2 regions of the Blautia sp. MCC269 genome follow, and region 2 is predicted to be linked to the other one. Evidence: riboswitches for the same ligand, from Rfam matches in the RefSeq annotation. Region 2 holds a riboswitch; the other holds the start of a gene.

What was found. A riboswitch is a leader RNA that binds a small molecule or an ion and turns the genes downstream of it on or off. The one in region 2 is predicted to bind cobalamin.
Region 1: linked by a shared signal. The riboswitch ahead of GPK88_RS00270 (sirohydrochlorin cobaltochelatase) and the one ahead of nikB (nickel ABC transporter permease) in region 2 are both predicted to bind cobalamin.

What each region holds. Positions count from the first base shown of each region.
Region 1 is NZ_WQQE01000001.1:57,078-65,324, forward strand. Features, by position in the region: gene GPK88_RS00255 (FecCD family ABC transporter permease) at 1-416, opposite strand, end outside; gene GPK88_RS00260 (ABC transporter substrate-binding protein) at 472-1,617, opposite strand; gene GPK88_RS00265 (hypothetical protein) at 1,614-2,627, opposite strand; gene GPK88_RS00270 (sirohydrochlorin cobaltochelatase) at 2,749-4,053, opposite strand; cobalamin riboswitch at 4,210-4,385, opposite strand; gene GPK88_RS00275 (NAD(P)/FAD-dependent oxidoreductase) at 4,638-6,017, opposite strand; gene GPK88_RS00280 (DNA internalization-related competence protein ComEC/Rec2) at 6,140-8,247, opposite strand, start outside.
Region 2 is NZ_WQQE01000039.1:146,210-154,456, forward strand. Features, by position in the region: gene hisD (histidinol dehydrogenase) at 25-1,335, shown strand; gene hisB (imidazoleglycerol-phosphate dehydratase HisB) at 1,335-1,922, shown strand; gene hisIE (bifunctional phosphoribosyl-AMP cyclohydrolase/phosphoribosyl-ATP diphosphatase HisIE) at 1,942-3,222, shown strand; gene GPK88_RS13465 (M14 family metallopeptidase) at 3,317-4,276, shown strand; cobalamin riboswitch at 4,566-4,755, shown strand; gene nikB (nickel ABC transporter permease) at 4,947-5,885, shown strand; gene nikC (nickel transporter permease) at 5,886-6,713, shown strand; gene GPK88_RS13480 (ABC transporter substrate-binding protein) at 6,777-8,247, shown strand, end outside.

The DNA of each region.
Region 1 (8,247 bases), on a different contig from region 2:
CCCATGGAGATCATGGAACCGGCAAAAGCAGCCAGGATCATGGCTCCGGAACCGATGGATACCGATCTGCTCAAAAGAAAGATCATCAGAAAAGCCACAATCAGCTTGGCTCCGGAAGAAATTCCCAACACGAAAGGTCCCGCGATAGGGTTATTAAAAAAGGTCTGCAGCAGAAATCCGGAAACAGAAAGTGCTCCGCCGAGGATGATAACTGCCAGAATTCTTGGAAGACGGATCTCCCAGACAATATTATAAGAAGTTTCATCTCCCTGATGCCGGAATATGATATTCAGGATCTCCTGCACAGAGAGGTGGATACTTCCGGAATTTACATTCCATATAAATAAAAAGATCAAAAGTACCGCAAGGATCACAAAAGAGATCCCATATCGGACCGCGCGTTTTCTGTCATTCATTTTTTCTGGTACACTCCTCTTCTGTGGTGTAATTCGTGTAAAGCCGTATTTTCGTTTATTTCAGTTTGTGCATGTAAGTCAGGTTATCTAGGGAATCATCATCCGTGGTCAGCATGGTGTGGATATCCTCGATCATGGTTCCAAGTCCTGTGGTCTCCTGGAAAAGGTTTTTGCCTGTGCACCAGACATTTCCGTTCTTCACTGCCTTGAAATCCGCAAGGAGCTCGCTTTTGGAAAGAAGTTCATCGATGGTCTGAAGCTCTCCGTCAATGGTACTGTTGTAGATGATATAATCCGCATCTTTTGCCTTGGCATAGAATTCTTCCATCTGCATGTTCATGGTGGAAAGGGCATTGTCACTCTCTCCCGTATCTTCCGGAACGTAATTTCCACCTGCAAGGGAGATCATCTCTGAAACATAGTCGCCGCTTTTTCTTACATTTACCGCGCCTACGGAGTTGATATAAAAGAACGCTACGGTCTTATCTGTTTTATCTGCTGTAAGCACGTTATCCAGTTTGTCTGTCTGCTCTTTGAAAACTTTTTCTGCCACATCTTCTTTTCCAAGAAGGACTGCGTAAAGTTTCATCCACTCGGTTCTTCCAAGGGGATGGCTTTCATAGCTGGAACGTTCCACCATTACAGGGATTCCGAACTGTTCCAGTTTCTCCTGGACTTCCGGATTGTGATGGATCATGGTGGATTCAATGGCAAGGTCACAGCCTTCGTTCAAAATCAGCTCATAATCCGGGGCACTGTACTTGCCGGCGTAGATCATCTTTTTCTGCTCCATGGCGTCTTTGGCTTCCTGGATATACCATCCGTCTTCCTTGGTTCCGGAAAGTTTGATGCTGTCGATCCCGTCAATGGCCCGGAAAAGATCCATGGCCGAAGTTGCAACCAGATAAATGTTGTTTAACGGCTGTTTTAAGACTGCAATATCAGAATCCAGTCCCTCCGGTGCTTCTTTTCCCTCGGGAACTACAAGAAACTGCCCTTCCTGATCGATGGTGATCAGTGCATAGCCGTCGTTATAGTAATCCACATTGAATTCCTTGGCATAGGAAAGCTCCATGCTGTGGTCGAAAGTGAGGCCCGGAATATCCGCTGGCTTATGTTCTGTCTCTGCGGCCTGCACGGCAAACGCGCAGCCCAGAACAAGCGTCAGCGTCAGAAATATGTATGAAATTATTTTTTTCATTTTTCTTCCTTTTTCATGCTTGAAGAATCAAAGTTCAAGGTGTAGTCGATCTCGTGAGGAGTACTCATGGCTACGGTATCTGCAGTCACTTCCATCTCTGTGTCAAAAACAGTCACCGGAATCTCAAATGTGGAATTTCCGTCTTTGTTCACCGGCTCATATTTTTCGCCATCCACGATCATGTAATCGTAATTCGGGCTGCTCCAGATGATGGTTGCTGTAGCTTCTTTGTCTTTGATCTCTACTTTGGCCGGAGATTCTACCGTTGCTCTTCCGGTTCCGCCTGTGAGGGTTACATCAAATTCGTAAGTTCCGTCTTCCAGTTTCAGATCTTCCAGCTTTTTTCCCTCAGATTTCTTGTCATCGGAAGTTTTCTCATCTTTGGAAACATCTGCTTTTTCTGCGTTCTCCTTGTCGGAGGAGTCTTCTTTTTTGTCTGTATCATCAGTTGTTTCTTCCACATCACCTGTCTTTACAGGATTTTTGACGCTGACTTTATGGTCATACCATTTACCTTTTTCTCCCAGAAGTGCCACATCAAATTCCTCATCAATGGCAGGTACCGGGATATCAAACCCGTAAACTTCCTCTGTATAACCGTCGCTGTATTTTACTGTATCTGTGGTAGGTTCAATGATCTCGGCGCCATCCTTCTGTGCATCTTCTGCAGTTCCTGCAAACAGATTTACGATCTTCTTGGAAACCAGGCTTACATGGATGGTCATCTTGCCATCTTTGACCGTAAGCTCTCCTTTTTCGTCATTGGCCTCATTTACATGGAACATACTGCTGTCTGTGTCAAACTCTGCTGTATAAACACCATCTTCTAGGGTATCTGTCTTGGCTGCGTCTGCCTCTTTCTCATTGGAAGCTTCTGCATCCTCTTTGGAATCGTTTTTGGCAGATTCGGTTTTTGCGGAATCTGTTGCAGCCATTGCAGGCACAGAGCCAAGGGCCATGGCTGATGCACTTACCATTGCAAGGATTAAGTTTACATAACGTTTTTTCATAATAATCTTCTCCCTTCCATAGATACAGCAATCTGCCCGGAAGACAGTCTTCCTGATCTTTCCGGGCAGTTACATGGATTTCTTATAGGTATCTGAGCTCACTCAGATCGTTTCATATTTATTATTCTGCGGAATCCTCAGCGGAATCAGCCTCTGTATCTGCTGCTGCGTCAGAATCTGCGGACTCATCTGTGCTTCCGATGGAGTCGATAGCTGCTTTTGTATGATCTACATAAAGCTGCTCAACAGCCTCGATACGTCCAAGACCTGCGATCTGTGTATCAACATTCTCGAAGTTTCCGGATGCTACAAACTGGCTCTTCCAGGAATCCTCATCATCACCGGCCATATCGTTGTTTGCATGGTCTCCGGCAACAACCATCAGCGGACGAAGAACAACGTTCTTGTATCCTGCCTCTTTTACCTTCTCGATAACCTTGTCGCAGGCTGTATCTTCCGGTTTACCCTCTACAGTACCGATGAATGCGTTCTTGAATCCAAGGTTTTCCATCTGTGTCTGCATCTGATCGTATGTAATGTTAGCTGTATGAGATGTTCCATGTCCCATGAATACGAATGCTGTGCCAGCCTCAGCTGCTGCATCCATGCTGTCAAATCCGGCTTCTTTGCAAGCCTCATCTGTGATTGCCTGAGCAACGGCTTTCTTGTCATCGTTGATCACGGTTGCATCGTCTCCAACCTCACCGAGCATTGGCTCTGCGATAGCTACAGACTCGAATTTATCTTTATAGCCATTGATCGCTTCTGTCATCTCATCGTACTCAGCACCATGCATCAGATGAGTAGGCTGTACAACCAGATTCTTAACACCATTCTCTACTGCACGGTCAAGAGCCTGCTGCATGTTATCGATCACTTCATCATCTCTTGCCTCTACATGGTTGATGATGATCTGTGCTGTAAATGCTCTTCTTACAGACCAGTCCGGATAAGCTTCTGCAAGAGCATCCTCGATTCCTTTGACATCCTCTGCACGGCTGTCATTGAAGGAAGTACCAAAGCTTACAACAAGAAGTTCATTCTCACCGATCTCATCCTGGTTACGCGGATCGTCCTTGGAAGCGTCTCCTGTGTCACGTCCGAAGTAATCCGGATCAGCGTTCTCGCCCTCTACCAGTTCTTTCTGAGCGTCTGTCAGAGCATCCCATGCTTCTTTGGCTGCCTTGCAATCCTCATCTGTTGTGTCAGTTCTCTCCTGAACATAGATCTTGTCGATCAGAGCTGCTACATTGTCAGCTGCTTTCTGGTCTTCATCAGAAGCCTCTGTGGTATCAGCTGCCTCAGTACTCTCATCTGCGCTCTCTTCTGTAGCGGAATCATCTGCTGCCATTGCTGTTGTAGCTGCACCCATAGAGCATGTCATGGAAACTGCGAGCATCAGAGCTAACATTGTTTTTCTTTTCATTTCTTATCGTCCTCTTTTCATGTATTTCCAGAATACTGATATGTACAAAAAAACGGCTGCTTTCTGCGGCCGCCTGCTCACACACGATTCTCTCGCAATACACATAAAAAGAAGTTCTGTATTGTTATTGAGAATACAGATTCGTAGACCGCGAATCCTGGATCTCACAATAAGGCAGTTCTCCTGACTTGGTTCCACACTGCTTTCCCTTCCCGGTTTCCCAGTGGTATTTAAAAACAGCTCCCCGTTCACAGTGACGGTATCGTTCCGGATTCTCACCGGATTCTCTTTTGCACATCCGACTGGACGCAACCTTATTGCCATAACATTTGTACATATTCGATTTTACCTGGTTACTTATTCTTTTACCACAAAATCACAAAATTGTCAAGATTGCTGTCGGACGAATTATGGTGCTTCCCCTGCATTTGTCAGTTATTTTCAACATACTCCTTTCAATATTCATGCACATTATGCATGGTTTTATATGATTTATGTTTTTTATTTATGGTACAGTGATTTCCTACAACATAAAAGCAGCCCCTTTCCGCCATCACTGTGACAGCAGAAAAGGGCCGCTCATATTATTTACTGAAGTACTCCTGCTCCAGGTATCTGGCTACATAGATACCGCTGGCGGATGCATGGGAAAGAGAATGTGTCACACCGCTGCAGTCTCCGATAACAAAGAGACCTTTGTGGCAGGTTTCCAGATTCTCATCGATCTCAACTTCCATGTTGTAGAATTTAACCTCAACACCATAAAGCAGAGTATCGTCATCTGCTGTTCCAGGTGCGATCTTATCCAGAGCATAGATCATCTCGATGATTCCATCCAGGATACGCTTCGGCATAACAAGGCTTAAGTCTCCCGGTGTTGCGGAAAGAGTCGGTGTTACGAAGCTTTCCTCAATACGTGCTTTTGTGCTTCGTCTTCCACGGATCAGATCTCCGAAACGCTGTACCATAACACCACCGCCAAGCATGTTGGAAAGTCTTGCGATGCTCTCACCATATCCGTTGCTGTCATGGAACGGCTCTGAGAAATGTTTGGATACCAGAAGCGCAAAGTTTGTATTGTTGGTGTGTTTTGCAGGATCTTCATAGCTGTGGCCGTTTACTGTGATGATTCCATTGGTGTTCTCATTAACCACAACACCTCTCGGGTTCATACAGAAAGTACGGACCATATCCTCAAACTTCTCGGTTCTGTAAACGATCTTGCTCTCGTAAAGCTCATCGGTCAGACGGCTGAACACCTCTGCCGGAAGCTCCACACGGACACCGATATCCACACGGTTGGAAAGTGTGGGGATCTTAAGATCTGTACATACAGTCTCCATCCATTTACTTCCGCTTCGTCCCGCGGAGATGATGCAGTAAGTTCCCTCGTAACGCTCATCACCTACAACAACTGCATAGCCGTCTTCTGTTTTCTCCACTTTGTCAACGGACGCGTCAAAATAGAAATCTACATGGGCTTTCATCTTGTCATAGAGATTCTGAAGTACTACATAGTTGATATCCGTTCCCAGGTGGCGGACAGATGCATCCAGAAGATGCAGGCCGTTCTGAAGACAAAGCTTACGGATCTCACTGTTTGTGGTGGAATAAAGCTTGGTTCCCTCTCCACCATACATCAGATTCAGTTTATCTACATATTCCATCAGTTCTGTGGCTGTATCCTTGCCAATATGCTGATACAGCGTTCCGCCAAACTGATTGGTGATATTATATTTTCCATCGGAGAAAGCGCCTGCACCGCCAAATCCTTTCATGATTGCACATGTTTTACAGTGGATACAAGATTTTACTTTCTTTCCGTCAATAGGACATTTTCTTTTTTCCAGAGGATGGCCGGCTTCAAAAACCGCGATCTTTTTCTCCGGATCATTATTCATCAGCTCATAGGCTGCAAAGATTCCTCCAGGACCTGCTCCTACGATCAGTACGTCATATTTCATAAATAAAAACTCCTTATCTTGTGTTGCCTGTTTTCAATGTTTCGTTTTCGCACAAACCCTGACTATTCTACAACAAGTGTGTACAAAAGTCACCTGTTTTTTCCGGTTTTTGAAAAAATTTTTCAGTCCCTCCGAAACCTATATATCTTAAGCTTTTTTCCATCGGTTTCCACAGTAATGGCACCGTTTTTCATGGTATATTCCACCTGGCTTCCGGCCGCTTCCAGACGCTCTACGGTTTCCGGCGACGGATGCCCGTAAGTGTTGGTGGAAGAACAGGAAATGATCGCCAGTTCCGGCTTTATTTTTTCAAGAAACGCTTCCGTGGTAGAATAACGGGAACCATGATGTCCCACTTTCAGACAGTCCACATCCTTTAATATCCCGGACGCCAGAAGCTTTTTCTCCGTGTCTGCTCCGATATCCCCGGTAAAAAGCATCTGAAATTCTCCAAACGAGAGTTCCATCACCATTGCCTCCTCATTCACATCTTTTCCTGTGGCGTTTTTCTCCGGCCACAAGATGGAAAAAGATACCAAACCACAATGCAGCTCATCTCCCTTTTTTCCTGTCACAATTTTTATTCCGGCTTTTTGTACCGCATCCGAGAGTTCCTCCCAAGCCTCCGGCTTTTCCGCCCATGAAGGAAGCACCAGATATCCTGCCCGGATGGTCGTGAGGCCATTTCCCATATATTCCAGAAGTTCCTTCGCCCCGCTGATATGATCCTTGTCTGTATGGGAAATAAAAAGCCCGTCCAAATAAGAAATCCCCTGACTTTTCAGAGCCGGCAGAAGGCAGTATCTTCCAAGGTCCGACTGGCTGCTGCTTCCTCCGTCAATAAGAAAATGGTGATTATCCGGAGTCTCCACAAGGATGCCATCTCCCTGCCCCACATCCAGGCAGGTCACCTTCAGGTCTCCTGCCGGATGAAACCCGAGGATCAGAATTCCTGTTATCATCAATGCGCCGGCTGCTGCCCGGACTGTCCGGAGTTTCCTTTGGATCTTTCCCGGGATTCTTTTATCCCGGCTGGATAACTCTGATTTCATACCCGCTTCCTGTTCCCGCCTCATCGGTTCTTTTATATACTGTCCCATAAACAGAACTGTAATCAAAAAAACATAATATACCAGAATCTGCCAGATTTCCGGTTCCCCTCCGATCCAGGTGCTCCACCTTAATTTTCCTGCAAGGCTACATAGATATTCATAAAAAAGCAACAGTCCCCTTGCCGGCAAAATTACCAGTTTTGCAGCAGAAATACTGAAAATTCCAAGCAACAGTGCCGCCATTCCTCCCATCAGCACAAAGCCCACACTTGGAAGCACCAGAAGATTCAGAAAAAATCCGGCAAGGGATACTTCTCCAAAAAATTTCAGCATCACAGGCAATGTCACCAGCTGAAGGGCTATGGAACTTACCAGTGCCTTCATCCATTTTTTCTCTGCTCCTGCAAGAGCACAGATTTTTTCCGCTGCAACACCGATCCCAAGAACACAGCCAAAGGACAGAAGAAAACCGCTGTCCAGAAGATACGCCGGGGATTCCAGAAGAATCATCATGGCTGTTACCGAAAGCGCAGTCATCATGTCATAAATCCGTCCAGTGATCCTGGCGCCCATGGCAATGAGAAACATGGTCACCGCCCGCATGGTGGAAATACTCCCTCCGGTCATGATCCCGTACTGCAGCATTACCCCCAGCGAAAAAATTCCCGCAGGCCAGATTCCAAGGCCTGCTTTTTTCAGAAGATTATAAAGTCCCATTCCCAGAATGCTGATATGAAGCCCGCTGATGGCAAGGATATGTACAATCCCGGCCAGCTGATAACGCATCCTCATTTCCGGCTCCAGATCCTGTTTGTCCCCAAGCACCATAGCGCAGAAAAGTGGTGCGTCTTCTCCTGTCGATGCCGTAAGAATCTGCCTGCATTTTTCTTTTACCTTAAAAAACTGCTGTCTGTATCCGGAATAGGATTCTGTTTTCTTCCGGACCACAGCGTTCTTCATGAAATAATAGATATGACGGCAGGCATAGTAATGCTGACTGTCAAAGCCACCGGGATTTGAGGGTTCCTCCACTCTTTTTAAGGTTCCTTTTACCAGAATTTTCATTCCCGGTTTCAGGTCTTCTTCTTTTTTCAAAAATACTCTTACATTTTCAATGGAAAATTTTTTTGACTGATAAATCAGATATGTTTTTTTCAGATAAACAGACTGGGAGAATT
Region 2 (8,247 bases):
TACAGAAAGAAGGCAGAAGTTATTATGCGTAAGGTAAAACTCACCAAGGAATCTACAAAAGATATTCTGGAAACTCTCTTAAAAAGAAGTCCTAATAATTATGGCAAATATGAGGATGCTGTAGCAGATATCCTCGCAAAAGTAAAGGCAGAGGGAGATGAAGCTCTGTTTGCTTTTACCAGAGAATTTGATAAAGTTGAAGTGACAAAGGAGACGATCCGTGTTACTCCGGAGGAGATCGAGGAAGCTTATAAACTGGTAGATCCGTCTCTGATTGATGTGATCAAAAAAGCGCTGGTAAATATCCGCAGCTATCATGAAAAGCAGCTTCAGAACAGCTGGTTCACAAGTACGACAGACGGTACTATGCTTGGCCAGAAAGTAACTGCACTGAACCGTGTAGGTGTTTATGTTCCAGGCGGAAAAGCTGTATATCCATCTTCTGTACTGATGAATATCGTTCCTGCCAAAGTAGCAGGTGTGGACCGTATTGTAATGACAACTCCTCCGGGAAAAGACGGAAAGGTGAATCCAAGCACACTGGTTGCTGCCAATGAGGCCGGCGCAGATGAAATTTATAAAGTGGGCGGAGCTCAGGCTATCGGAGCTCTTGCATACGGAACTGAGAGTATCCCGAAAGTTGATAAGATCGTAGGACCTGGAAATATTTTTGTTGCTCTTGCAAAAAAAGCAGTTTATGGTTATGTCAGCATTGACTCCATTGCCGGACCAAGCGAGATCCTTGTTCTTGCAGATGAGACTGCAAATCCACGTTATATCGCGGCAGATCTTCTTTCTCAGGCAGAGCATGATGAGATGGCGTCCGCGATCCTGATCACAACAAATGAAGAATTTGCAGATAAGGTTGACGCAGAGGTAAAAGGTTTTGTTGAAAAACTTTCCAGAAAAGCTATCATTGAGAAATCTCTGGAGAATTTTGGATATATCCTGATCGCAGAAGATATGGACGAGGCCATTGAGGCAGCCAATGAAATTGCCTCCGAGCATATGGAGATCGTCACAAAGAATCCGTTTGAAGATATGATGAAAGTACGAAATGCCGGTGCGATCTTTATCGGAGAGCACAGCTCTGAGCCTCTTGGAGATTATTTTGCAGGACCGAACCATGTACTTCCTACCAATGGGACCGCGAAATTTTTCTCCGCACTTTCTGTAGATGATTTTATTAAGAAATCCAGTATTGTGTATTATTCCAGAGAAGCACTCCGGAAGATCCACAAGGACATTATCCAGTTTGCCACATCGGAACAGCTGACTGCACACGCAAACTCCATTGCAGTCCGTTTTGAGGAAGAGGATAAGGAGAACGAATAATGGCAAGAGAAGCACTGATCGAAAGAAACACAAAAGAAACACAGATCCGTCTGCAGCTGAATATTGACGGAACAGGAAGTTCCGATATTGATACAGGTATTGGCTTTTTTGATCATATGCTGGACGGTTTTACGCGTCATGGACTGTATGATCTTACTTTGAGAGTACACGGTGACCTGAATGTGGATGATCATCATACTATTGAAGATACAGGTATTGTCCTTGGAAATGCGATCCGTGAGGCAGTTGGGGACAAAAAAGGAATCAAACGTTATGGCAGCTGTATTCTTCCCATGGATGAAGTTCTGGTGCTCTGTGCAGTGGATCTTTCCGGAAGACCTTATCTTGGATGGGATGCGGAGTTTTCCACGGAGAAAATAGGAGATATGGCAACCGAGATGGTGAAGGAATTCTTTTATGCAGTGTCTTATTCCGCAGCAATGAATCTTCACATCAAAGTTCTTTCCGGCGGAAACAGCCATCATGTGGCAGAGGCTATGTTTAAGAGTTTTGCCAAAGCCCTTGATGCGGCAACACAGTACGATTCCCGGATCACAGACGTGCTTTCTACCAAGGGAAGCCTCTGATACATAAAGGAGACTACTTATGAACAAACAGTTGATCCCATGCCTTTATCTTCAGGCAGAAAAGGCAGTAACAGGATTTGGACAGAGAAATCTTTTCGGAGATGGAAATGTAGAGACACTTGCAAAATTTTACGGCGACAATGGAGCAGATGAGCTTCTGGTGTTTGACTTTTCTTCCGCAGATGCTGAGCATGACCGTGCGATCGGAAAGATCCGGGATATCTGCCAGGCATCCGAGATCCCGGTGATCGCAGCAGGAAACATCAAACGTATGGAAGACGTAAAAAAACTGATCTATGCAGGCTGTGCCAAGGTTGTATTAAATTTTTCAAAGAAAAGTAATATTGAGCTTCTTGAGGAAGTATCCAGACGTTTTGGAAAAGAACGTATGATGATCAGTATTTCTGATCTGAAGGAATTTACAGAAAATCAGGAGCTGATCGAAACTTATGCAGACAGTGTTCTGGCTCTGGATACAGTGGAAAATGAAATCGCACAGATTTCGCAGATTTCCATTGTTCTCCACACGGACGAAAGCAGTCAGGAAAAAGTTCTGGAGCTTTTAGGGGAAACCGCCGTGTCCGGACTTTGCGGTGCTTATGTGAGCAGCCTTGAAAATGATTTGCATACATTAAAAGAGACCTGCGAAAAAGCCGGAATTCCGGTGAATACCTATAAAAGCAATATTGCATGGTCCGATTTTAAATTAAACAGTGATGGAATGGTTCCAGTTATTGTCCAGGATTACCGGACAGATGAAGTGCTGATGCTGGCCTATATGAATGAACTGGCTTTTGATACCACACTGAAATTGGGAAAAATGACATACTGGAGCCGCAGTCGGAATGAACTCTGGACCAAAGGCCTGACATCCGGCCATGTACAGTATGTAAAATCTCTTACCATTGACTGTGACAATGATACAATTCTTGCCAAGGTGGATCAGGTGGGGGCTGCCTGCCATACAGGAAACCGTACCTGTTTCTTTAAACCACTGATGAAGAAAGAGTACGATGATACCAATCCACTCCACGTATTCCAGAATGTGTACGATGTGATCACAGACCGGAAAGCGAATCCGAAGGAAGGTTCCTATACCAATTATCTTTTTGATAAGGGAATTGACAAGATCCTGAAAAAAGTCGGTGAAGAATGTACAGAGATCGTCATTGCAGCCAAAAATCCGGACAAAGAAGAGATCAAATACGAGATTTCTGATTTTCTTTATCATATGATGGTACTTATGGTGGAGAAGGGAGTCAGCTGGGAAGAGATCACCAGAGAACTGGCAAAAAGATAGAATTAAAAAAAGACATATACAATTTTGGTTAGGCATGGTATACTTATCGAAACAAAGTGCGGAAATATAAGAAAAAGGGAAAGGGAAACAGCCAATGATCAAAATTGATGACTGGGTGATCGAAAAAGGAGAAAAAGCACAAGGTAAGATTGAGATCACAGGATGCGGCATGGCAATGCCGGCTACTGTGATCTGCGGAGTGGAAGATGGACCAACGATCCTGATCACAGCAGGAATACACAGCGCCGAGTATGTGGGAATCCAGGCGGCAATGGAACTTGCGAAAGAATTTCAGCCGGAGGAACTGAAGGGAAATGTGATCATCATTCCGCTGGTCAATGTCAGTGGATTTGAACATCGTACCATGAGTATGGTTTATGAGGACAGTAAGAATCTGAACCGCGTTTTTCCTGGAGATCCTGAGGGAACAGCTGCAGACCGCATTGCCTATACCATGGTGACGAAACTTTTTTCCATAACGGACTATTATATTGATCTGCACAGCGGAGACGGATACGAGCAACTTCATCCATATGTTTATTATGTAGGCGTTGTAGATGAAGAGACCGCGGAGAAGTCCTTACATATGGCAAGGCATATCGGTGTAAAATACGTAGTTCGTTCCACAACCGCTACAGGTGGTGCCTACAATTATGCCTCTTCTCTTGGCATTCCAAGCATTCTCATAGAGAGGGGCGGACACAGCTACTGGACCTGGGAGGAAGTAGAACAGGATAAAAGAGACGTCCGTCACCTTGTTTTTCATCTCCAGGGAAAGGCGTGTCATGGTCTGAAGCATTACCGTCAGATGCTTCTTGAAAATGTAGTCTATGAATATGCGCCGTATACCGGATGCTGGTATCCGTCCAAGAAGCCTGGAGAATACTTTTTTAAGGGGGAAGAACTGGGTGAACTGAGAGATTACTATGGGAATTTACTTTACACATCTATTGCAACTGAAAACGGAGTCGTACTTTATCAAACAGCCAGTCTGAACATTATTGAAGACGGACCAATGATCGCATATGCAGCGATCACGGAGACTCTGACCTGATATTTGCAGAGCTTTTCCACCAAAAATTGTTTTATTCAATTCCTATAGAAACGATAAGAAAACCGGATTTTACCGTTTGCTGTTCTATTTGCAAAAACAAACGTGTAAAATCCGTATTTTTTTGACAGATCGGATAAATTCAGTTGTTAAATACCTAACGGGGTATATGTACAATTCAAATAACTTTGACAAAATTGATAAATATTCTAAAAATATAACATTTTTCTATAGACAAACTCCGTGGATCTATCATATAATAATGCGCGTAATTTAACAGCATTTGCTGATTTTTACATCAGTCGTTGCAAGTTCCGAGAGGATTAATAGGGAAACCGGTATAAATCCGGTACGATCCCGTCACTGTAATGGGGAATCCTCAGATAAAATACCACTGGCCGGGTGCGTGAGAAATAGGGCCGGGAAGGTGTCTGAGGGTGAGGAGCCTGAGTCAGGAGACCTGCTTGTAATTGTTTTAAGATGATTCTTACGGAAGATAGGAAGCATGTTTTTTTGTGTGTGCCCGTATTTCGTCACGGGCTTTTTTCGTGCGTATTTCTAAAATTCCATGCATTTTCTGCATATAAAGAATCCCATTATAGTTTTATTATTATCTTATATAAGTTGAAACGGCTATGCTAAAAATCACATCAAATGAGGAAAGGAGTAAAACGTGACAAAGAAACAAGTAGGAAAAAGATTTCTCCAGATTATCATTGTATTATTTGGAATCAGCTTTTTCACATTTGGACTGACCTACCTGTCACCTGGTGATCCTGCGGAGATCATGTTGACAGAGTGTGGTAATCTTCCAACACCGGAACTTCTGGAACAGACAAGACATGATCTCGGCCTTGACCAGCCATTTCTTGTGCAGTATGGTTCCTGGCTGAAAGGTGTTGTAACAGGAGATATGGGACAGTCCTATTCTTTCAAAATGCCGGTAACAGATAAACTGGTATCCTGTTTCTGGCCCACACTGAAGATGTCACTGCTGGCACTTCTGATGATGGTCATTATTTCCATACCACTTGGAATTCTGGCCGCTGTATATCAGAACAAATTCCCGGATTATTTTGTAAGAGGGATTACTTTTGTGGGAGTATCTGTTCCAAGCTTCTGGCTGGGGCTGATCCTTCTCAGTATCTTCGGTGTTCAGCTTCGCTGGATCAACGTGGCAGGAGGCAGTACAGATTTCAAATCCATGATTCTTCCGGCGCTCACCCTTGCACTTGCCATGTCTGCAAAATATACCCGACAGGTAAGAAGTGCGGTACTGGAGGAACTTCACCAGGATTATGTAACAGGTGCGAGAATGCGTGGAATTAAGGAAAGCGTAATTCTCTGGAAACATGTTCTTCCTAATGTAATGCTTCCGCTGGTAACGCTGCTGGGTCTTTCCCTTGGAAGCCTTCTTGGAGGTACCGCAGTTGTAGAGATCATTTACAACTGGCCGGGAATGGGAAATATGGCAGTAAAGGCAATTTCCTGTCGTGACTATCCTCTTGTACAGGGCTATGTACTCTGGATCGCGATCCTGTACATGTGCATCAACCTGCTTGTGGATCTGTCCTACACTTATCTCGATCCAAGACTTAAGGAGGATAGATAATTGAAAAAAGTATTACGAATATTCAAAGAAAACAAACAATTCACTCTTTTCTTTATTCTGGGTCTTGTGGTGATCGGTGTTGCGATCTTTGCACCGCAGCTTTCCCCATATGATCCGTTGGATGCAGTTATGACCGAATCACTGCAGGAGCCGAGCTCCGCCCATCCATTTGGAACAGACAAACTTGGGCGAGATCTTCTTTCCCGTGTTATTTTCGGAACAAGAACGTCTCTGATCATGACCTTATGTCTGGTTGCGGTGATTTTTGTGATCGGTACATTTTTAGGAGTTATTGCCGGATATTTTGGCGGTATTGTAGATGCGGTGATCATGCGCATTGCGGATATGATGATTTCCTTCCCGGGCCTTGTGCTGGCCATCGCCATTGCCGGTATGCTGGGACCGAACCTTGTCAATGCCGTTATCTCCATCGCGGCTGTAAGCTGGACGAAATATGCCCGTCTTGCAAGAAGTATGGTTCTGAAAGTCAAGAAGAGTCTTTACATAGAGGCAGCTGTGGTAAACGGAACAAAGACCTGGAAGATTCTTCTTGTACATGTTCTTCCAAACATGGTAACACAGATGGTGGTAACTGCGGCAGCAGATATCGGAACCATGATGCTGGAGCTGGCTTCCCTTTCTTTCCTGGGATTTGGTGCAACTGCGCCGACACCGGAGTGGGGACTGATGCTCAACGAGGGAAGAACCTACATGGCAAAAGCGCCATGGCTTATGATCTACCCTGGTATTGCCATTGTGATCTGCGTGGTTGTTTTCAACATGCTTGGAGACAGCATCCGCGACGTACTGGATCCACGCCAGGATTAATAAAACATTTTCTGTAACAAACCAACACCCTATTATTAGTATATTTATCTTTAGGAGGATGAAATGAGAAATAACGTAGTTAAAAAAGTGCTGGCTGCTACACTTGCATGTATGATGACTTTTTCCATGACAACAGTGGCTCAGGCAAAAGGTGACAAAAACAGCGATAAGGAAATCACAATCGGAGTAACAAGCTTTGCAGATACACTGGAGCCGACAGAGCAGTATTTCAGCTGGGTTGTATCCCGTTATGCAATCGGTGAGTGCCTTACAAAATTCGATGAGCACGGTGAGATCGTTCCATGTCTTGCAGAAGAGTGGGATAACAGCGAAGATGGAAAAACATGGACATTCAAGATCCGTGAGGGCGTAAAATTCTCCAACGGTGATGACATGACACCGGAGATGGTAAAAGCTTCCATCGAGCGTACTGCCGAGAAGAGCGACCGAGTTCCGGAGTTCTTTGATCTTGATAACATCGAAGTTGACGGACAGAACCTGATTTTCCACCTGAACAGAGCTAACGCAAACATGGCTGGCTGCCTTGCAGACCCGCTGTTCCTCATTGTTGATACAAATGTCGATGATTCCACATTTGCAATGGAAGGACCGATCTGTACAGGACCTTACGCAGTAGAGTCTTTCAGCCCGACAGACTCCTGTGTTGTAGTAAAGAATGAGAACTACTGGGATGGCGAAGTTCCCCTTGACAAAGTTACACTGAAATGTGTGGATGACCAGACAACACGTTCCATGGCTCTTCAGACAGGTGAGATCGATATCGCTTACAACCTGAAAACAGAGAACCTGGTTGAGTTCGAGGGAAATGACAACTATGATATTCAGGAACTTCAGTCTCTTCGTTCCACCTATGCGTTTATGAACCAGAACGAGGATCATGCACTCAGCGACAAGGCACTTCGCCAGGCACTTCTCCGCGGACTTGACAAAGAGACATACTGTAACACTCTTCTTGAGGGTGGTGCAACAGCTGGTAAAGCACCGGTTCCGCCAACACTTGACTTTGGATTTGATGATCTGAACGATGAGAATGCTTACGATCCGGATGGTGCAAAGAAGATTCTTGAGGAAGCTGGATACAAAGATGTTGACGGTGACGGATTTGTAGAGACTCCGGACGGAGATCCGCTTGTTCTTGATTTCGTTATTTACACAAGCCGTGCAGAGCTTGGTGTATACGCACAGGCAGCACAGGCCAGCCTGAAAGAGATCGGTATCAATGTAAACCTGAATACTGTAAGTTATGAGACACTTCTTGACATGAGAGATTCCGGTCAGTATGACCTTCTGATCTGGAACGTACTGGTTGCCAACACAGGTGATCCGGAGAACTACTTAAGAGAGAACTGGTACAGCTCTTCCTCAAACAATACTGCAGGATACAACAATCCGGATGTAGATAAGCTTCTTGATGAGCTTGCTCAGACATTCGATGAGGATGCAAGAAAAGATCTGATCATCGACATCCAGCAGGATATTATGGATGATGCAGCAACTGTATTCTTCGGTTATG